Regions from separate parts of the Candidatus Paralachnospira sp. LCP21S3_A2 genome, predicted to be linked through region 1. Evidence: riboswitches for the same ligand, from Rfam matches in the RefSeq annotation. Region 1 holds a riboswitch; each other region holds the start of a gene.
The links. A riboswitch is a leader RNA that binds a small molecule or an ion and turns the genes downstream of it on or off. The one in region 1 is predicted to bind cobalamin.
Positions count from the first base shown of each region.

Region 2: it holds a riboswitch for cobalamin, as region 1 does, so the genes downstream of both, galE (UDP-glucose 4-epimerase GalE) here and ACTQ3K_RS03955 (bacterial Ig-like domain-containing protein) in region 1, are expected to answer to the same signal.
Region 3: it holds a riboswitch for cobalamin, as region 1 does, so the genes downstream of both, ACTQ3K_RS07630 (immunoglobulin domain-containing protein) here and ACTQ3K_RS03955 (bacterial Ig-like domain-containing protein) in region 1, are expected to answer to the same signal.
Region 4: it holds a riboswitch for cobalamin, as region 1 does, so the genes downstream of both, ACTQ3K_RS01225 (leucine-rich repeat domain-containing protein) here and ACTQ3K_RS03955 (bacterial Ig-like domain-containing protein) in region 1, are expected to answer to the same signal.

Region 1 is NZ_JBQKGG010000003.1:130,173-135,573, forward strand. It holds gene ACTQ3K_RS03950 (MATE family efflux transporter) at 1-994, shown strand, start outside; cobalamin riboswitch at 1,083-1,266, shown strand; gene ACTQ3K_RS03955 (bacterial Ig-like domain-containing protein) at 1,478-5,401, shown strand, end outside.
Region 2 is NZ_JBQKGG010000004.1:207,283-212,683, reverse strand. It holds gene ACTQ3K_RS05655 (RNA polymerase sigma factor) at 1-348, opposite strand, end outside; gene ACTQ3K_RS05650 (riboflavin kinase) at 405-1,250, opposite strand; gene ACTQ3K_RS05645 (D-alanyl-D-alanine carboxypeptidase family protein) at 1,330-2,679, opposite strand; gene galE (UDP-glucose 4-epimerase GalE) at 2,733-3,752, opposite strand; cobalamin riboswitch at 4,023-4,207, opposite strand; tRNA gene ACTQ3K_RS05635 (tRNA-Glu) at 4,346-4,417, opposite strand; tRNA gene ACTQ3K_RS05630 (tRNA-Pro) at 4,450-4,523, opposite strand; gene ACTQ3K_RS05625 (metal-sensing transcriptional repressor) at 4,651-4,959, opposite strand; gene ACTQ3K_RS05620 (PolC-type DNA polymerase III) at 4,977-5,401, opposite strand, start outside.
Region 3 is NZ_JBQKGG010000008.1:48,560-53,960, forward strand. It holds gene ACTQ3K_RS07630 (immunoglobulin domain-containing protein) at 1-1,960, opposite strand, end outside; cobalamin riboswitch at 2,083-2,282, opposite strand; gene ACTQ3K_RS07635 (uroporphyrinogen decarboxylase family protein) at 2,459-3,421, shown strand; gene smpB (SsrA-binding protein SmpB) at 3,676-4,143, opposite strand; gene rnr (ribonuclease R) at 4,143-5,401, opposite strand, start outside.
Region 4 is NZ_JBQKGG010000001.1:272,691-278,091, forward strand. It holds gene ACTQ3K_RS01220 (cadherin-like beta sandwich domain-containing protein) at 1-1,233, opposite strand, end outside; gene ACTQ3K_RS01225 (leucine-rich repeat domain-containing protein) at 1,530-2,372, opposite strand; cobalamin riboswitch at 2,647-2,840, opposite strand; gene ACTQ3K_RS01230 (hypothetical protein) at 2,958-4,088, opposite strand; gene ACTQ3K_RS01235 (sensor histidine kinase) at 4,129-5,401, opposite strand, start outside.

The DNA.
Region 1 (5,401 bases):
TTCCTATACCAGAATTGCCTGCGGACTGATCGTGTTCTCGTTTCTGAGCCTGACCCTTACCGGCCTTTATACCGCACAGGGGGATTCCAAGACGCCGTTTTTTGCCAATCTTATCGGTCTGGCGGCCAATATGATCCTGGATCCGGTTCTGATCCTGGGCATGGGACCGTTTCCGAAGCTGGGAGCCGCCGGGGCTGCCATTGCCACTGTGACGGCGCAGGCCATTGTCATGAGCATCATGCTTCTGGGGATCCTGCGGAAAAACCGGGAAAATGTGCTGAAGGGAAGCCGCCTGTTTGCAAAAATTCCGAAGGAACAGCTGGTGGGGATCTGCCGGATCGGAATTCCCACGGCGATCCAGGGCATGGCCTACTGCGCGATTTCCATGGTGCTGACCCGTATGGTTTCCGCGTTCGGAGCAGAAGCTGTTGCCACTCAGCGGGTGGGCGGACAGATCGAATCCATTTCCTGGAATACGGCAGACGGATTTTCATCGGCTCTTAACGCTTTCGTGGCACAGAATTATGGAGCCGGAAAGATGGAGCGGGTGAAGAAAGGCTATCGGGCATCCCTCTGGACAGTAGGGGCCTGGGGGCTGTTGATCAACCTTGCGTTTGTGCTGGCGCCCGGAGCCATCGCAGGTGTCTTTTTCTATGAGCCGAAAGCGATTAAGACAGCTGTCGATTATCTGGTGATCGTCGGGTTCAGCGAGGCCTTCTTATGCGTGGAGCTTACCACGGTAGGAGCGTTGTCCGGACTTGGAAGGACAAAGCTGTGCAGCATCATCAGCATTATCTTTACCAGTGCAAGAATTCCGCTTGCAGTCTTTCTCAGTAAGACCGCTCTCGGTCTGTCGGGAATCTGGTGGGCACTTTCGATCACATCGATGATAAAGGGGGGAGTATTTGTATTTACCTTTTTCAGAGTGACAGGGAGAAAAAATCCGCAGAATTGCGGAAAGGAAACTTGCACGCAGAAAAAGGATGTGTTATGATGAGAGGCAAACAGGGAAAATGGTAGCAGGCTGCCAGGCTCCTTGTATTAACAAAAGGATTGTAGAGAAAAAATAATAGAATAATCAGAAGCGTTTGAACAGCAGCAGAACAGTTCTTAAATGACCTGTTCGGGAAGTCCGGTGTGATTCCGGTACGGTTTCTCTCCGCTGTAATAGGGACGAACGCTGTCAGATCCACTGAGAAATCGGGAAGGGACAGCAAGTAGGATTGAACCTTGAGTCAGAATACAGGCGGCTGGAGCTTCAGCATAAATGTCCGAAAGCAAATCGGAGGTTTATTTTTTGTGCCATAAACCGGTAAATGGGTTTGACACAAGGCGGTAAAAAATGACATTGAAGGAATCGGATGATTTCCGCGAACAGCTTTCGGTTGATATAAATGAACCACTTATGGCGTCTGAACGTGGATTACCCGCAGAACGGGGAAAACGTCAGACAGTATGAAATGAAAAGGAGGAACATATGAAAAAGAGAAGCAGAAAACTTCTGTCACTGCTGCTTGTGCTGGTCATGGCCTTTGGCATGGTATCAGTTACATCGGCTGCGGAGTCCGGACAGATATCGGCAGCTGTTCAGAGTGACGAAGAAACGGCTACAGCTCCGGCACCAAAGTTTGACAGCTGGAATAACCTGAAAAACAGTTCAGCGACGTATTATGAAGCGGACGATGGTGCAGCAAAACAGCTGTGGGTAGAAATTAAGCGGGACAATTCATCCTATACGGTCGATACGCTGACTGTAAACTGGCAGGTTTCGGATGATGGAATCAACTTTACGGATATCGAAGACGCGTCTGCAGCATTCAATTCGAATCTGTACAGCTACTATACTCCGGATATTAAGGCGGGTGAGACGAAATATTACCGTGCGGCCGTAACAAACAAGGGGCTTACCGAGGGTATGACGCCGACGACGGTTTATTCGTATGTAGCAACAATTGTATTTAAAACCGGTGAACGTCCTGGTCTGCTGATCGAAAAGCCCATGCTGCGCCAGAGTGACGGAACTCTGATTTCCGATGCGACTGTATCAGCAATCCAGTTATACGGAGGAAATAATGCTCTTCCCAGAAAGATTACCGGTGTCGGAACTTATACGGGTGAGCTGGCGAGATTTTATGAAGGTACCTATGACACAGATAAGTATGCGTTCTGCGGATGGCAGATCGATGGTACTTTCTATTCCGGGACAGCCGATCAGGAGAGTGCGATCAATGCGGTTCCTACCGAGGCGAATGGCTGGAAGAGCTTTATAAATGGAGATGGCTGGTATTTCTCCATGTACCGTGAAACTTATAATTTAAAAAGTCAGTACCGGCTTCAGTTTGCAGGTGAAAAAGTCGATGAAGGTGCATTAAGCGTTCTTAAGGTAATCCCTGTCTTTGAAGCGAAGACAGATATGGCTTATAAGATCACCATGACAGATTCCACCGGAGGAAAGGTACAGCAGGTTCGTGCTGATGGTGAAACTCATACGCTGCGGGCAAAAGCGGATTCTCTGTATCAGTTTTCTCATTGGGAGCAGTCTTCGGACGGAGAGACCTGGACAGCCATCGAGGGCGGAACAGAAACTCAGGTAACTCTGACTGCGGATACTTTTTATCGTGCCGTATTCGAGAGCCCTTATAACGTCACCGGTCTGGAAGTGAAAGAGTATGCGCTCCCTTCCGAGGGGGATACCTGGTACCTGAATGTAGGAACGACTGTAGATCAGGCATTGCCGGATTACCTCATCGCAGCAGTTTCTGTTTATGATGGCGAGACGGCCGATGAGGAGCATCTGCTTGGAAGCTACAATGCCCGTCTTACAACAGATGAAACACAGATGACAAACAAGGTGAAGATGAAGAAACGTCCCTCCGGCAATAACGGAAAGATCCTTGTGGTCATGAACACAGCAACCGGTAAGACGGCACAGACCGTTTACCAGCTAAAGGGAACTCTGGACGCATCTGCATCAGAGACGACTGTTAACTCTGCAAAAGCATTTTTTGGAACAGAGCCGGCAGAGGTACAGCTTTCCGCATCCGGCGATCCGGCGGTTAAGAGTGTGTTCTGGTCCGGCGGAGACAGTACGCTTGGAACAAGCAATTCCAGTGTTGTTAATGAGCATACCGGTCTGGTTACATACAGCCCCTGGAATCAGAACAGATCTGTTGCCTATACGGTAAGGACCGGCGACGGAAGATACGCTGAAGTAAGCGTTTCCTATAAGATGACAGTTGCCAGCAAGATCAATGCGAACGTCCTGAAGGTTACTGCGGGGGAAACGAAGGAGTTTGATGCAGTCAATGTACCGAGCCCGCTTGACCGGGATCGGTATAAGGTAACGGCAGTCTCTTCCGACGAGGATATTTTTAAGGTTGAGATGGTAACAAAAACCGTAAATCCCTGGACGGCCAAAAATGCAGTGGTTCAGTACAAGATCACAGCTGTTAAAACAGGAACCGCGAAGCTGACCATCTCCACGAATTTCCAGAATAACCCGGTAATCTGGGAGTGTCCGGTGGTGATCCAGAGCGCCGATATTCCGGTAACCGGACTCACGCTTTCCACCAATAAGACGGAGCTGACCAGGGGCGACAGCATGACCCTGGAGGCAGCGGTTGTTCCGGAGACCTCCCTGACAACAATCACATGGGAAAGCTCCGATCCGAAGACGGTCAGCGTAGAAGACGGAAAAATCACCGGCCTGAAGACAGGAAGCGCAACGATCACAGCGACAGCGACCGATGCAAAAAATAATAAGGTAACAGCAACCTGTGAAGTAACCGTAACAAAACCAGTTTACAGTGTTGAACTTTATGTTCCGAAGAACACTGTTGGAGAGAACGGCCTGACTGTATATCCTACAACCGGAAAGGATGAATCCGAAAAGGACACCTTTGCGGCAGACAGTGCTGTTTCCGGCATCACCCGTGACACAGAAAGCAACCAGCTTTATGATATTTATGAGTTTACTGCTTCCGAAGGAACGTATTCCTACCGTGCGGTAAGCGCAGACGGAAAGAGCCTTGGCGGCGGAGCCTTCAGCTTCCCGAACAGCGCGGCAGCCTCCGTGGACGGAAAGACCGCCCGCGTGACCCTGCGACTTGCAGAGGTTTCCGCGTCAAACGAGTTTGGCGGCAGGAAAGCGGAAGCAAAGGATTTCATTGCAGGACTGACAAATGAAGTAAGCGCTGTGACCATGGGCGATGCGTATACCAACGCAGACGGTTATGCCGTTTACCCGGCGCTGATCAGCGTCAATGATTCCCAGACCTACTACATGACACTTGTTCCGTCCGCAGAATATCGGGCAGCACATAACCTTATGGAGTATCGAAAACAGGATGTGACCGCGGAAAAGGACGCATCTGTCCTGAAGCTTTCTGCAGAGATGGCAGCAGGCTGCTTCACTGTCAATGCACCGTCGGATGCAGAGGTTTTCATCTGTGAGCAGATGTCTGATGGGATCGTAAATGAATACAAGCCTGACGGAACCGCTGTACAGGAAGACGGAACCGTTGATTATCAGTTCCACATTGCGATCACAGACAAGATGTTCTACCGCGTTGCCGGCGATTCCTATGTAACTTATAACGGAACCGTGGCAGACGGCAGCACCGAGCGCAAGGTCGTAACCGCAGAGATGTTAAATCCCTCCGGTGCTTCCAAGACAACGATCGACCGGAACACAGCATCCAATGGCGGCGCAAACATGGGTGACCTGTACCTCAATGTAAACGCACAGGGTTATCTGAAGCTTGACGCCGGCAGCAGCTACCAGCTGAATGCACAGCGTAACTGGTGGGGCAGCAATGTTACCTGGGTTCTGGGCAAAGATTACCGTCTGATCCAGCCTGATTTCCATTATCAGGTCGTTGATCTGGACGGACAGGCAAGCGACAGTGTCATCAAGGTAAACAGCGACGGTACTGTGACCGCAGTAGGAGCAGGCACGGCGATCGTTCTGGTAACTTATGATTCCATGACCCTGAACTACCATGATGAGATCAAGTATTCCTACGACAATTACGATCCTAACGGTTTCTACGGTGCAATCTGGCCGGAGGATACCGGAGTATTTGTTGTTTCGGTTGACGCCGGAAACAGCGGCATCAAGACTGGAATGACACTCAATGCAGATCTGAACAAGGATACCAGCAAGGAAGCAGGCGCCGCCATTGATGCCGAGCTGGATCCCATTTACTTCACCGGTGACCAGGGTGAGTATCAGTTCACTCCGGAAACCGAGGGCGTGAGCGTATCTGTTGCCAACCCGACAATGGGTGCAAATTCGTTAAGCTTCAGTGGATTTAAGACACTGAGCGCCAACGAGGACGGAAGCTACACCGTACCGCTGACAAACGGCAGAAACATCGTCAAGGTTGAAAAGAACGGAAAT
Region 2 (5,401 bases), on a different contig from region 1:
CTGATCCCGTTCCTTTGTCTGGACGACCTCATCCACCAGAGCTTGTCCGTCCGGCCCCTCAGTCAGATCGTCAAGACTGAAAAAGCGCTTCCATCTGCTTTTATGGCGCAGGGCCATATGCCTCGCTGCTTTATACAGATAGGGCTTAAATCCACCATCACGAATACGGGGCTTTTTCGTAAACAGATAGGAAAAAACTTCGATCATCAAATCCTCCGCTTCGTGAACGTCATGCAGATAACCGTCGATGTATAAGGTCAGCGGGTCACCGTATTTTTTCATCAATACCTCAAGCCCGGTTTCATCTCCGCACAGATATCGTCTGTAAGCTTCTTCATCGACAGCCATACCGTTCACTTCCCTTCCGTCACATCATCCCGCCACAGAGCGCCATTTTTCAGCGGTCATTCACAAATCCAGGATTCTCTTACCTGCTCCAGGTCTTTTTTTACCTGTTCCTTGACTGCTTTCAGATTTTTAAATTTATACACCGGCCGGATAAATCTCCAGACCTCCAGACAGAACTCCTCGCCGTAAATGTCCCGGTCAAAATCCAGCAGATAGGATTCCACCGTCACCACACCGGAATCATCCACCGACGGCCTCGTTCCGATATTGGTAAGACTCCGATAAGTGCCGCCTGCCACATGACTGATAGTCGCATAAACGCCGCTTTCCGGCTTTCGCTTCTTTAAGATCACACTCTGATTGGCGGTAGGCATTCCCACAGTACGCCCCAGAGCCTTCCCGTGGACTACCTCGCCCATGATAAGATACGGATGGCCGCAAAGCTGTCTGTACTTTTCGAACTCGGCATTTTTAAATGCCTGAAGGAGGCGTTTCGTAGTGATCGTGCCTTTTTCATCTTCTACGGTCTTCACAAGCTCCACCCGGATTCCAGACTCCTCTGCCGCCCGGCAGATTTCCTCCCGATGTTCATGCTCTTCGCCGATGACCAGAATCTCTGCTCCCAGCTTTTCTGACACAACCTCTTTTACAAAAGTCCCCGCCGGACAATCCGGCTCCGGCACCGAGATCATCTGATCAATCCCTTCCTGTGCGAAGAAATATGCTTTTTCCTCTTCTGTGGTCAATACCTTGTTCTCTGTCTCAAAGCTCACCGCCACAGAACAGCCGCCCAGAGCCTTCAGGCGGCGAAGCACCGCCTGATGACCGCGATGAACACCATCAAACCGCCCGAATGCCACACAGGCTCGCTCTATTTTCTCATATCGGTCCGTATGTTTCAATATCTAATCCTCTTTCTGTCTGATTCGAAGCCGACATAAGCGGATCTCCTGTCATTCTTCCGCTTTTTTGCCACTGATCCTACGCTGCTTCTGTATCCATCCTCCGAAGTGTCATTGCCCGGAACAGCCACAGGAGATAATCCCCGATCCCGGCCGCCTCGACAGATTCCGCCGCCTGGATCTCCACACTGCCGATGACGGTTTCTCCCATCCGGTATTCCAGTATTCCGACGGGATCTCCTTCCTTCACCGGTGCTTCAACCTGCTCCGGAAGCGTCAATACCTTTTCGATGTCTCCCGGCTGTTCTCCATTCATGCAAAGATAAGAAAACGGGGCTCCGTAACGGATATCCGCCTTCTGCTTTGTTCCGCCGCTCACCGGGATCCCGGACAGCACTTCCCGGATCTCATCCCGGTCCTGATACAGACTGCACGACGCAAATCCGTAATTCAAAAGCGCCGCTGCCTCCCGAAACCGTACCTTATAATCCGGTGCCGCCATGATCACTGCGATCAGCTCCATGCCATCCTGTCTGGCTGTCCCGGAAAAACAGTATTTCGCCAGGCTGGTGCTGCCGGTCTTCAGTCCGGTCACCGTAAAGGAATTTCCCATTTTCAGCAGCTTATTGGTATTGGACAGGCAGAATTCCTTTCTTCCCTGCTTCGTGTTATGAGTGATATTTTCCATCCAGATGGTACTGTATTTTTCAATCTGCGGATAGCGGACGATCAGTTCCCGGCTCATGAGCGCTACATCCCTTGCGCTGGTCAGATGGGACGCCGAATCCGTCAGCCCGCAGCAGTCCTCAAAGACGGTTTCTGTCATGCCAAGTGCCTTTGCCCGCATATTCATCTGCGTCACAAAGGCCTCCTCACTTCCGGCAATATGCTCTGCCATGGCGACCGCCGCATCGTTTCCGGAGGCGATCACAATGCACTTGATCAGCGTTTCCACCGTCTGAACCTCTCCCTCCTCCAGAAACACCTGGGAGCCGCCCATGGACTTTGCATGGGCACTGGTGGTCACTGGCTCCTCCAGGGTGATCGCTCCCGACTCCAGTGCGTCAAAGATCAGAATCAGCGTCATGATCTTCGTAATGCTGGCCGGCCGAAGGGCTTCTTCTGCATTTTTCTCATACAGGATCGTCCCGGTGGATGCCTCCATCAGAACCGCGGACTGCGCCGTGATCTCCGGTGCTCCCGCTGGACGGGTTCCATTCGATGGCTGTGCTGTTTCTGTCTGTTCCGGATCTGTCTGTTCTGAATCTGTCTGTTCCGGATCCGTCTCTCCAGACATCTGCTCTGCTTCACTTCCTGCCGCATGATTCCATTCTGCATATCGGCTTTGTGCCTTTCCCGGAACCACAGCCGTCATCAGCATGGAAAGAGACAGCAGGATTCCTGCTGTCTTCTTTATCAATCGTTTCATCCTACCAGTCCCCCGGAGGTTCTTGTTCCTATCCTATGCCTCCGGCCCCGGTTCTATCCCTGATAACCGTTTGGATTCTGCTTCTGCCACCGATACGTGTCGCGGCACATATCCTCCAGGCTCTTTTCTGCTTTCCATCCCAGGATCTTTTCTGCCTTGGAGGCATCTGCATAGCACTCTGCGATATCGCCGGCCCGGCGCTCCGTGATCTCATAAGGGATTTCAATCTGATTTACCCGTTCAAAGGTTTTCACAATATCTAACACGCTGTATCCGATTCCGGTCCCCAGATTGAACACCTCAACCCCCTTGTTTTTTCCGGCATAGGAAAGCGCTGACACATGTCCTTTCGCCAGATCGACCACATGGATATAATCGCGGACTCCGGTTCCGTCCGGTGTCGGATAATCATTTCCGAATACCCGAAGCTTTTTCAGCCGTCCCACGGCCACCTGGGAGATATAAGGCATTAAATTGTTGGGGATTCCGTTGGGATTTTCCCCGATTTTTCCGCTTTCATGAGCACCGATGGGATTGAAATACCGAAGAAGAACCACCGAAAGCTCCGGATCGGCATGAGCCGCATCCTTTAAGATCTGTTCAATAAACACCTTTGTCCAGCCATAAGGATTCGTACAGCTTCTTCCTGTGGGCATGTCCTCCGTCAGCGGAACCTGCTCCGGCGTACCATAAACCGTCGCCGAAGAACTGAATACAAACTGATGACAGCCATACTTCTTCATGACCTCCAGAAGCGTCAGGGTACTGTCCAGATTATTCCGATAGTATTCCAGCGGCTTCTCCACCGATTCTCCCACCGCCTTCAGTCCAGCAAAGTGGATCACTGCTTCAATGGAATGCTCCGAAAAAATCTTCTCCAGTGCTTCCCGGTCTGCCACATCCGCCTGATAAAACGACAGCCTCTTTCCGCAGATCTCTTCTGCCCGCTTCACAGCCTCTTTACAGCTGTTTGCCAGGTTATCTGCGATCACCACCTCATATCCGCTGTCTGCCACTTCAATGGCTGTATGCGTGCCGATATAACCGGCACCTCCTGTCAGTAATACTGCCATAGCCTTCCTCCTTATGAAATCCTGATAAAATTTAAATAGGGCGCACCATTGTGGTGCGCCCCAGTCCGTTCTTTGAATGTGCACACAGCCCGGAAGCACAGCGCACAGGCAGTCAGCCCGGCGAGTAGGAACGCTCTGCGCCCGAACTCATTCTCGGTAACGAAGTTGTGCATTCATTTGCATTGAGATCAAAACACATGTCTGCTTAACCCATAAGCTGACACCGAAAGGAAAATTTTTTCCCTGTTGGATGTGATGCTTTACACGGAAGCCCATCTCACGTATCAAGCAGGTTTCCTGACTTACAGTTCTCTGCGGCGCTTCTCCTTCTCGCATGATAGGGTTTGCAATGGAATATGAAGCACGCTCGCTGCTTACAGTGACCGGATCGCTCAGGACTTACACCTGATTCCCTTTTCCCCGCCTGTGCGGGCACTTGACACGGCAATTCGTTTTGCACAAAACAAGTATACCACAGCAGATCGTGATATGCAACACCAAAACGTTTTTTAACCGCTAAAGTTGCTGTCAAGCAAACGTTGGTATGTTCCTGTAAACAAAAAACCAGTAAATACAAGATTTACTGGTTTTCGTAGCCTGTAGGGGAATCGAACCCCTGTTTCCGCCGTGAGAGGGCGGCGTCTTAACCGCTTGACCAACAGGCCATATTCAATTAAACTGATAAAATGTAGTAGAGTCGAGGCGACAAGATTCGAACTTGCGGCCTCCGCGTCCCGAACACGGCGCTCTACCAAACTGAGCCACGCCTCGCTACGTCCATTATAATACCTCAAATTATTTCAATTGTCAATATTTTTTTTGCAATTTATTCAATTTTTTTGAGACGCTTTTTCAGGTAGGTTCGGGCGGCGGTTTTGCCGCCCGCTCAACGCCTGTTTTATTTCATCAGTTTCTGGATCGTGCGGCACAGCTCGTCCACGGACTCTTCCTTTCCGTCCCGGATATCCTCCACCACGCAGGTCTTGATATGACTGGAGAGAAGGGTCTTGCTGAACGCATTCAACGCGGAACTCACTGCCTGAACCTGAGTCAGGATATCCACGCAGTAGCGATCCTCCTCCACCATGGAGCGGATCCCGCGGATCTGCCCCTCCATCCGGTTCAGACGATGGATCAGATCCTTATATTCCTTTTCATCCCGATGCTTCATCTTGCCGCAGCTGCAGCAGTCTTTTTTGCATTCCATAGTGATTCTCCCTTTCTCTATCCGGTAAACTCCAGATCAAACAGCGACAGCTGATTGCTTCTGGGCAGATCCCCGAAGATTCCAAGCTCTGCCATGAGATCGATGGTTGTTTTCGGCACCTTCGTTTTCTGCCAGAAATCCTCCAGTGATAAAAACCGTTCGCCACGCTTCACCGCCTCCACCACGGCCTCCGCCGCTTTTCCGCCCAGTCCGTCAATGGAGCTTAAGGACGGCATGAGCTTTCCGTCAATGATCTGGAAACGGTCTGCCTTTGCCCGATAAATATCAAGGGGAAGAAACTCAAAGCCTCTGGCATACATTTCCTGAACAATCCGCATATCCCGAAGCGTTCCCTGCTCCTTCTGGGACAGGCTGTCTGACCTGTTTTTATAATCCTGAAGATGATACTCCAGCCGCTCTCTCCCCTGGCACATCAGCTCAT
Region 3 (5,401 bases), on a different contig from region 1:
CCGGAGTCTTATTTTCCTCATCATTTTCCCCGAGATACAGCTCATCAAACGATGTATTTTTTGTGGTAATGGTGATTTCCAGCTCATCGCCATCCTCTACAACCCTGGAATCAGCGATTTTAAACATTGTGAACACCGCGCCGCTGTTCTTTACTACGCAGACAGCTGTTCCGGTCACGGCCGGTGCCGTCGCGATCACCGCACTGACAGAATTGGTAGTCACCGTTGTTCCGGTGCTGTCTGTGATCCGGCAGCGATAGCTTCCTGCCATCGCCTCGCTCATAGTAAATCCATAAGAAGCGGTCTGTGCACCGTCTCCGTCACAGTTTACCCATTCGGTTCCATTGTTCTTCTGCCACTGATAGGACAGGGTCACGCCCGCTTCTCCTGCTGCCTCAACCGAAAGTGTTACAGGCTTTCCTGCCTTAACGGTTACATCCTTGGGCTGAGTCGTAATATTGATCACCGAAGGCTTCTTGAAATCGGAAAGCTTCGGAAGCTTAAACGCCAGCGAACTTGTAACACTCCAGGTTCCCTTGGAAGCACTTCTCGGGACAAAGTGGACTTCTCCTCCTGCCATGGAAACAGGTACCGTAAAGGTAAACTTCTGAAGCTTGTCGCTCATAGTCGGATCCTCTGCCCCAAGAACGACCGGCTCCTTCGTTTCATCATTCCGGTCTCCGATATAAATTGCATCATAGGAGAATTTTCCACTGCTGGCAGGCTTCACCCAAATACTTACCTCCAGACGGTCTCCCTTTACCGTAACCCTTGATGCACCGATTTTAAACATCGAATAGACCTGTCCGGGCTTCTTGGTATCATCACTCGCATAAACAGCGGATACTCCATCATCGGAAACATATCCCTCCTGTTCGCTTGCCACGCTTACCTGTACGTTCTCGGAAACGGTTCCGATCTTTCCCTCAGCTGTTACCTTGCAGCGGTACAGACCGGCCGTCTCAGCACTCATGGTAAATTCATAAACTGCCACATTGGCTCCCTGACAGTCTGTCCAGGTCGCACCGTTGTCGCTGCTCTTCTGCCACTGGTAAGAGGCCGTTCCGGCAGCTGCCACGGAAAGCGAAACTGTTTCTCCGCTCTTCTTCGATGCTGCCTCCGGCTGCTTTGTCAAAGTTGTTACATCCGGAATGCTGAGCCAGAGCTCATTATCATTCCAGGTTCCCTTATCTGAACGATACAGGGTAACGGGAATCCAGGTATTTTTCTTTGATAACGGTACCTGGATTGTAAACGTCACGGGACTTCCGCTTCCGCTGTACTGTACGGTCTTCCCTTCATCACTCTTTAAACCAAGATAGATTCCATCGAAAACTTTTTTTCTGCCTGTATGAAAGGTGATCTCAATCTGATCTCCTTTTACCGTGCAGACCGCATCTGTGATCGGAAACATCCCGTATTCGCTGTATCCGTCCTCGGACTCAGGATTACTTTTCAGCACATTAACACCGGTAATCGCCATAGTCGGTGCCACTGCAAGTCCTGTCTCCCTTGCTGCGAAAAGTGCGATCTCCTCAATGGTCTCCGCTGCATCAGCTGCAGTTTTCTGTATCTTCTTTACTTCTTCTTTTCGTACAGATGCTGTCGGCTGCACCGTTTCCGCTTCTGCCTCCGTCGGTTCTTCTGCGGTCTCCGTCTCTGCATCTGTTTCCGTTTTGGTTTCTTCTGGGTCTGTTTCTCCGGCTTCTGTCTCCACGGAAGACTCTGTTTCCGGAACCGTTTCCACAGTCTCAGATTCTTTCGTTTCCGGTTCTGTCCCGGTTTCTTCCTCCGGTTTCTGCTCCGGTGCTTTTGTTTCCTCCGGTATTGTCTCTTCCTCGGCTGCCGTTTCAGATTCTTCCAAAACCGACGATGACGATGCCCTTACATAGGAAACCGGAGAAAGCGCCATAGAGCAGGACAGCAGCAGAGCCAGAATACTCATGCCTCTACGTTTCATAATTCCTCCTGTCTGTGTCATTGCACAAAAATATCGGCCCCAGGAAGCGGCCGTGTACCCGTCGGTGAATCTGAATAAAATTCGCAGCTTTATTCGATGAACCCTGTGCTTTCTTCGGAAGCAATTCACCAACCTTTTCAGCAGGTTTCCTGACTTACAGATCTTCGTTTCCCCGCGCCTTCTCATATGGACTTTCCTCCATACAATGACATCCTGCAGGTTCACTCCCTGATTACAGTGGCCGGACCGTCCGGGCTTCCCACCCGGTTCCCTTTTACCCGTATGTCTCCCGCCATACGGCACTGAAAATCCTGTGTTCTTCCGGGTATTATAACAAATTGCTCCTGTTTTGGCAACGGGCAAGATAAATTTTACCGGCCGCTGCCTTATAAAATCTGGTTGATTTTCCCGGTGCTTCTGTATATAATCAAACTATAACTAATCATATTAGTGGCGGGATCTCTTCAAATCCTGCTGACCGATGAAAGGAGTCTCACTATGACAAAGAAAGAACAGGTACTTGCGGTTCTGAACGGCGAGCGCCCCGATGAAATGCCCTGCGGCTTCTGGCTTCACTTTCCTGCCGGAAATGAATATGGCCAGGCTGCCGTTGATACCCACCTGAAATTTTTCCGGGAAAGCGGAACCTCTCTGTGCAAGATCATGAATGAAAATACGGTTCCGAGACAGACCGAGATCAACTGTGCCGCTGATCTCAATAAGATGAAGCCCATCTCCCATGATGATCCGATCATCACCCGTGAAGTGGAGCTTGTAAAGAACATCTGCAGCAAAATGAACGGAGAAGCTGTTATGCTGATCACCGTTCACGGGATCATCGCTTCCGCATTCCATGCACTGGTAGGTGTGGAAAAGAATTTTGAAGAAAACCGTGCGATCCTGGTGGAATATCTCCGTGAAAATCCGGAAGGCATGAAGCATGTATTCGGCATTCTGGCTGACTATCTGACAACCCTTTCCAAGGAATGTCTGGCTGCCGGCTGTGACGGCGTTTACTATGCTGCTCTCGGAGGAGAAGATTTCCTGCTCACCGATGAGGAATTCGAGACCTTTGTAAAGCCTTACGAGCTTCAGATTCTGGAGGCCGCCAAGGATGCGCCCTGCAACGTGCTCCATATGTGCAAGGATCATCTGAACCTGAACCGCTACAAGGCATACGATGTTCCGGTTTACAACTGGGGCGTATTCTCCGACAATCCCAGCCTGATCGAAGGCCGGAAGATCTTTGGTGAAGACAAGGTATACTTAGGCGGTCTCGATGACCGTGACGGTGTGCTGGTGGACGGAACCGATGAGGAAATCATCGCCGCCGTTCATGAGATCATGGATACCTTCGGCGATAAACGCTGGATCCTCGGTGCCGACTGCACTCTGCCCACTGATGTAGACCTTCATCGCCTCCATGTGGCAGAAAAAGCTGCTTCGGAATATCGGAAATAAAATCCTGTCACAGCACCTCATGGAAATTGTGTGTGTGGTGTAAGCCTTCGCCTGCACGGCTCTGCTTTCTTCGCCGTTGCTTCCGGCGTTCGCCCTCCACGGCTCTGCTCGACGGTACATCCTTCGCCGTTCCCATCCAGAAAAAACTTTGTTTTTTCTGGATGCGGGCGTTCGCCCTATAAAAAGATCGGTCATCTGCCTTTCGAAAGCAAGCTTTCTTCGGCATTGACCGATCTTTTTGCACGGCTCAGTGCTTATCCCAAGTTTCTGATTTTAAATTCTTTTTCGGCTTCGCGTTTCTGATCTTTTTTGGCGATGTCGGCGCGTTTGTCATAAAGTTTTTTTCCGCGTGCCAGACCGATTTCGACTTTTACAAGGCTTCCTTTAAAATAGACCTTTAACGGTACAAGTGTGCAGCCCTTTTGCTGGATCTTTCCGATGAGCTTATTGATCTCATATCCATGGAGCAGAAGCTTCCGAACCCGGAGGGGATCCTTGTTGAAGATGTTTCCTTTTTCATAAGGACTGATGTGCATACCGTAGATGTAAACCTCTCCCTTTTCGATCTTCACAAAGGACTCTTTGATACTGCATTTCCCCATGCGGATTGATTTCACCTCTGTTCCTGCCAGGGCGATCCCGGTCTCATAGGTGTCGTCAATGAAGTAATCATGGTATGCCTTCTTATTATTAGCCACCAGCTTATAACTTTCTTTTGCCATTACGAATCCTCCTCCGGCATAAAATCAATGGTACTGCCCACCCGGTCAACTGCCATGACGCGGACACGGATCTTCTGGCCCAGCTTATAAATCTTTCCCGTTCCGACGCCCACAAGGCGGTACTGTTTTTCATCAAACTCATAGTAATCGCTGTCCATGGCTGCCAGAGCGATCATTCCCTCCACTGTATTTGGAAGCTCTACATACATTCCCCAGCCGGTCACGCCGGAGATCACGCCGTCATAAACCTCACCGATCCGATGAGCCATGTACTGGCATTTTTTCATCTTCTCCACTTCCCGCTCGGCATCGTCTGCCTGCCGTTCCTTGTTGGAGCACTGGACACAGACAGCCGGAAGGCAGTCTTCATAATGCTCCTGCCGCCTCTGATCCATATGGCCGCTCAGGGCATCGCTCATGATCCGGTGGATCTGCAGATCCGGATAACGGCGGATGGGCGAGGTGAAATGGCAGTAATACTTGGCTGCCAGCCCGAAATGTCCGATACAGTCTGTCTGATATCGGGCACGTTTCATGGAGCGCAGCGTCAAACGGCTGATGAGATCCTCCTCCGGTGCATCCTGGATCTTTGCCAGCAGCTTCTGAAGCTCTCCCGGATGGATTTCTTCCTGATTTGTCCGGAGATGATACCCGAAATTGCTGATCAAAAGCCCCAGCTCCCGAATCTTATCGGGATCGGGATTTTCATGGGTCCGATAGACAAAGGGCTGTCCCTGCCAGTAATAATCCTCCGCCACCGTTTCATTGGCCAGCAGCATGAAATCCTCGATAAGCATGGTTGCCGCATTGCGCTCATAAGCCTTGATCTCCACCGGCCGTCCTTTCTCATCCAGAAGGATCCTGCTCTCCGGAAAATCAAAATCGATGGAGCCGCGCTTCCGGCGCTTTTCCCGCAGAATATCCGACAATTTCTTCATCCGAAGAAACAGCGGCACAAACTCCTCATGCTCTTTCTCTGCCGTTTCATCACCGGAAATCACCGCATTAACTGCCGTATAGGTCATGCGCCGATCCACCCGGATCACAGACTTTCCGATTTCATGGCCCAGAACACGCCCCTTCTGATCAATTTCCATGATACAGCTGAAGGCCAGCCTGTCTGCACCGGCATTCAACGAACAGATCCCGTTGGACAGCTCCTTCGGCAGCATGGGGATCACCCGATCCACCAGATACACGCTGGTTCCGCGGCTCAATGCCTCCTTATCCAGCGCCGTTCCCTCCTTCACATAATGGG
Region 4 (5,401 bases), on a different contig from region 1:
GGTAAAGGTCTTTATGGTATCCTCGGAAAGATTCAGAAGATTTCTGCCGTTTTCGTCCTGCTCGTTCTTCGGAGCCTTATAGCTCTGGTATCCCCTGGCCGTTACGGTGTAGATGTAATCCTCCTTGGGGTACAGCTTATAGGTTCCGTCTGCCTCCGGGATCACACGGGTCTTTCCTTTTGTACCGCGGTACAGGGCGAACAGTGCGCCGTCGGTCTTCAGATCAACGGTCAGGGTCACCGCCGACACCTGATTAATAGTAACGGTGTACTCCTGGGCAGCATCCGAACCGTTCTTTACGGAGACGGTCAGCTTGTTCTCACCAGGCTGAATCGGAAAGTCATAGGTTCCGTCCGCCGATTCCGTTCCGTTGAACAGGAAGGCTGTTCCGTCTGCTCCCGCCAGCTCCGATGCCTTTACCTTTACGCTTGTCACATCATCGATCACATTCACGGAATAGTCTGTAACCAGCTTGCTGAATCCAGGTGTAAAAGCAATCGCAGCCCCATTTGCATCCGTCAAAGTCAGACCGGAAAGCAGAGCCTTTCTCTTAACGTGGATCTTATAGGTCTCGGATACAGATCCGGAGGCTGCTGTCAACGTAACTTCTGCTCCCTTTGCACCCTTTGCGATCAGTTTTGGAAGGGAGGTAAGGGCGGCGGTGGAGGTAGCCTTCACCGTCTTTGCCGCACCGTCGATATCCGTATAGGTGTAGGTCAGTGTTACGCCGCTTGCCGCAGCAGCGATTCTCGCTCTCGTCCGGAAGTAGGTGCTGGAAGCCTCCCAGTAAACAACCGTCTCTCCGTTCTCGTCAAAATCCGGGGATAAACCAACCTTGTCATTGGTCTCGAGACCAAGTAACAGGCTGTGAGTTTCCTCTTGTGCAGAAAGCGCGCTCTTATTTTCCGGTTCCTGAGGTTCTGCCTCTACATCAGCATCAGTCCCCTTATCCTTCGCCGCTTCAGCTGCAGGCTCTGCAGCCTTGCCCGCTGCCTCTTCTGCCTTTCTCTCTGCTGCTTTGTTTTCTTCTGCTTTGGTTTCTTCTTCTCCGGTCTCCTCCTTCGAAGCCTCTGTCTGCTCTTCTGTCTCTGCATCCTGGACCGCCTGTGCAGAAGCTTCCACTGCAGTCTGTGCAGGATTATCCGCGGAGGCAGCCAGAACCGGGCTTGTTCCCACACTCAGCACCATGCTGAGGCTTAACAGAAACGCAAGCCATCGTTTGGTTTTTCTCATACTTCATTCTCCTTTCTTCTCTATCTGTCAAAGAACACGCTTCATAAGCGGTTCTTTAAGACCTCACTCAAGATCCATACACTTTTTTATAAAATAAAGAAGAGCTTCTCCGAAGAGAAGCTCTTATATTTCGCCATGATACAATACGCCCTGCTCCTCTGGATCTTTTTGAAACAGCAGGTCATACGGGCTATCCGCACTTCCGGACATAAAATTCCTTCCGGCTGGCTCCGGGATCTAACCGGATCACCTATCAATTACCAACGTAAACTGTATCGATGTATTATTATTCAATTTTACAAATATTCTATTTCCATACCGTATTCGTTCGCGTAAGCCTCCATCCGGCTTCCCTTCGGACATCGGATCACACAGTTTTTATTGGTAATCCATTCTCCGATCACTTCCGGATCTCCCGGTACCTCCAGAACCTTCAGTCTGGAACATCCATGGAATGCCCATTTTCCGATGGTTTTCACGGTCTCAGGCACACGAACATATTCTAACGCCTTGCATTTGAGAAAAGCTCCCTCACCAATATCTGAAAGCTCTCCGGGAAGCTCCAGCTCCGTAAGGCCGCTGGCATAAAACGCTCTCGCGGCGATCCGTTTTAGATGCTCCGGAAGATGCAGGGTTTTCAGCTCTCCGCATTTATAAAATGCTTCCCTTCCGATCTCCTCCAAACTGTCCGGCATAACAAGCGCCGATAATTCCTTACATTCTGAAAATACACGATTCGGCAGCCGCTGCACCTGATTATTCTTTTCAAATTCTACTTTTCCAAGACGCTTGCAGCCGTAAAACGCGGCATCCTCCATTTGCGAAAACGCTGACGGAAAACTCACAGTCCGCAGATTGGAACAGCCAAAAAAGGCTTCCTTTCGGATTGTACTGAGATTGGGAACGCCTACCTTTCTAAGGTTTGTGCAGTTATAAAATGCCTGTCCACGGATCTCAACTATCTGCGGCAAAAACACGGTTCGCACCTTGATATTGTTTTTCAGAGCCTCTCTTCCGACGATTCTGTAGTTTTCATCAATTTCCAGATCTGGCACTGCCCGCCGAAGTGCCTCCTTCCGCTCTAAAACCTGCTCCGTCATGCCGTACACTCCCATCGCTTTCTTGTTTTTTCTATCCACACTGTCTTCTCTCTGATATATCGAACAGTGTTTCAAAACAATCCTGCATCGGATAATTTTTTCCGGAAGCCCTGCACCGGACTTCTTCATACGGGTTTTCTTTCAGCAGGAATCATTCCTGCTTTTTTTGTTTCATAGGATGCACTTTCCTGTGAAATAAAAAAGCCGCCCACAGGCGGCAAATATCTGTCCAAAAAAAGTGTCCTTTTAACAGAAATTTCTCAATTCCTGAATTGCTCTTTTTTCTGCACATTTCTTTCGCCGTGACCCGCAGCACTGAAATACAGTCAAAGCAGGTTTTCTGACTCCGGGTTTCATCGTTCTCCCCGCCTTCCCAGTTTCCCAGTGGCATTTCAGGGGATCACTCCGCCCATACAGTAACGGCATTGTCCAGGACTCTCACCTGATTCCCTTTTAACCTTCGCTCCGCTCAGAGGAGTCTCCGGCACTCTGACTTCTGCAAAACTATTGCCTAGTTTTCGTGTATAGTTTAACACGTTCCTCCGAGCCTGTCAATTCATTCCAGATATTTTCGGGAATCTGAAACTTTCAAACGGAAATTTCCAGAATTTTTCTCCCCCTTTTTTATTGCACCGTCCAGTATGCCTTGATCATCCGGTCGGCAATTCTGGTTACATCTGCCATGTCTGCCAGTACCAGATCCATGTGATGGCGTGGATTTCCCTGGAACATCAGGCTCTCTGATTCCTGGATCAAAACCACAGCGTAATCCTCACCTGGAAAGCTCCAGATATACGCCGTCCGGCCCCGCTCCCGGTCCTCTTCGCTTGGTGCATAGACCAGCCGCTTTTCTCCCGGCGTTTCCCCCAAAAGCGCTTCGTATAGGGGATTTAATGCCTGAGCAAGCAACGGATACCGGCTGCCGGCTGTTTTTTCCCTTGCCAGCGCACAGATAGCTTCGCCTGTCTCCTCCATCTTTCCCGGTGTCCCGCAGTTTACATAAATCCGGACGGGAAGCCCGGTTTCTGCGTCCAGATAAAGCTTCATGTATCCGCCGCTCCAGGTATAATCAGCCGTCCAGACTGCCGCACTTTCATTGGCCCGGAAGGACATGGTGAGGGGAAGCTCGGAATCCCGGAGTGCCTCAGCCCCATCGTTCTCTTCGATCTGTTCTCTGCACAGATTTCCCATCTGCCAGAAGATCATCCGTGCGATATCCTCTGCCGCTTCCTCACTCAGTTCTTCCTTTGACGGCTCCCTTGTCTCGACACTGCCGCCCAGTAGACGAAGCCCGGCCAGTGAAAGATCGGTCACTGCCGGAAACCGTTCTGCCAGACGGATTCTCGCCTGTGTACTGTCTGCTCCGTCCGCAGGGACTGCTTCCGAAATCCGGTCGGTTTTCGTATCGCCTCTTTCACCCGGATCCATGCCGTTTTCCGAATTTCCATCCATGGCTGTGACTCCTGCGTTTTCCGAAACCACCCAGCCTTCCGAATCGGAGGCTCCTGCAGTTTTTCCGCTGTCTGTCGCAGCCTCCGGATCTGCCGATGAAACAGGATCGGTTCCTCCCGGATTCTTTGCCGTCTGCAAAAGCCTGTTTCCCGACGGATCTGCCACCGTCACCGTCGTACTCATCAGCCTTTCCGTCTGCCGCTCCAGTGCCTTATGGGCAATTCCCATGCCGGCCGCTCCCAATAAGACCAGGATTCCAAACACCGCCAGTCCGCCCAGGACCTGCCTGACTTTCTTTTTCATACAAACGCCTCCTTTCTGCCTTTGATTTTTTATGATTCCATCAGGTTTCCGTATCTGTTCCTGTTTTTTCTGTTTCTGTTCCGGTTTCTGCTCCCGGGAGCACCAGGGAAACCTCGGTTCCGCTGTTCTCCCGGCTTACGATCATCAGACTGGTATCATGAAGAGCCGCGATCTTCCGGCACAGCGCCAGCCCCAGCCCCGCACCGTTCTGCTTCCGGCTTCTGGACTTGTCCACCATGTAAAACGCTTCCTGGATATGAGGCAGCTTCTCCGCCGGGATTCCCCGTCCGTTGTCCCGCACTGCGATCTCATAGCCGCACTCCCGTATGATTCCAAGAACCTCGACCTGCGTAGCCCCCGATTTTCCGGCATTGTCCATCAGGTTCATGACCAGGGTCTTCATGAGATCCCATTCCATGTTCATGATCCCGTCCTCCCATGATACCGTAAGCGCTGCCTTTCCCGCAAACAGCGGCTCTGTGGTCTCCTTCAGATCCTCGAAAAACTCTCCCGCCGGAATCTGCTCCCGGCAGAACACCTCCTGCCCCAGGGCAATAAACCGGAGCATTTTTCCGGACAGAGCCTCCAGCCGCATTCCTTCGTTTAAAATATAGCCTGCCGCCTCCCGCACCTCGTCTCTGGAACATTCCTTCTGGTACAGCCGGTCGGCATAGCCGATGATGGCTGTCATGGGCGTTTTGATCTCATGGGAAAAATCTCCCATGAACTGTTCTTTACGCTCCGCCTCCAGGGAAAGCTCCTCCACCTTCTGCTCCACTGCCTCTGCCATCTGATTAAACGAGCGGCTCAGCTCCGCGATCTCATCCTGCCCCTGCGCCCGGACCCGTTCCCCGTAATGACCGTCCGCGATCCGGTCAGCCTGTACCTGGAGCCTGCGAATGGGTTTTGCGATCACATAGGCCAGTACCGCCTGAACGAGGGCGCAGACCGCCACAGCCAGATAAATCGCCCGCCGGTATTCCTGCTCCATCAGAGCTTTATCTTCATACAAAAAATCCACCTGCTTGCCGGTGATCAGGCGGCAGGATGTCCCATGCAGCACAACTGCACCGCCAACCAGCAAAATCCGTTTTTCACCACCAGTCACCACGCGGCAGGTTAAAACCTCCGGATCAGCCTCCCCGGACTCCGGCCGAAGTTCCTCCGGAAAGGTGGAAAACAGAACCTCCCCGGTTTCCGAATACAGTACACCGTACCGGTCACCCAGCTGTTCCATGCCCGACTCCTTTCCACCCAGGTAAAAGGCCAGGCGGATAAACCGGTACTGCTCTGTCTCATGGTCGATCTCCGAT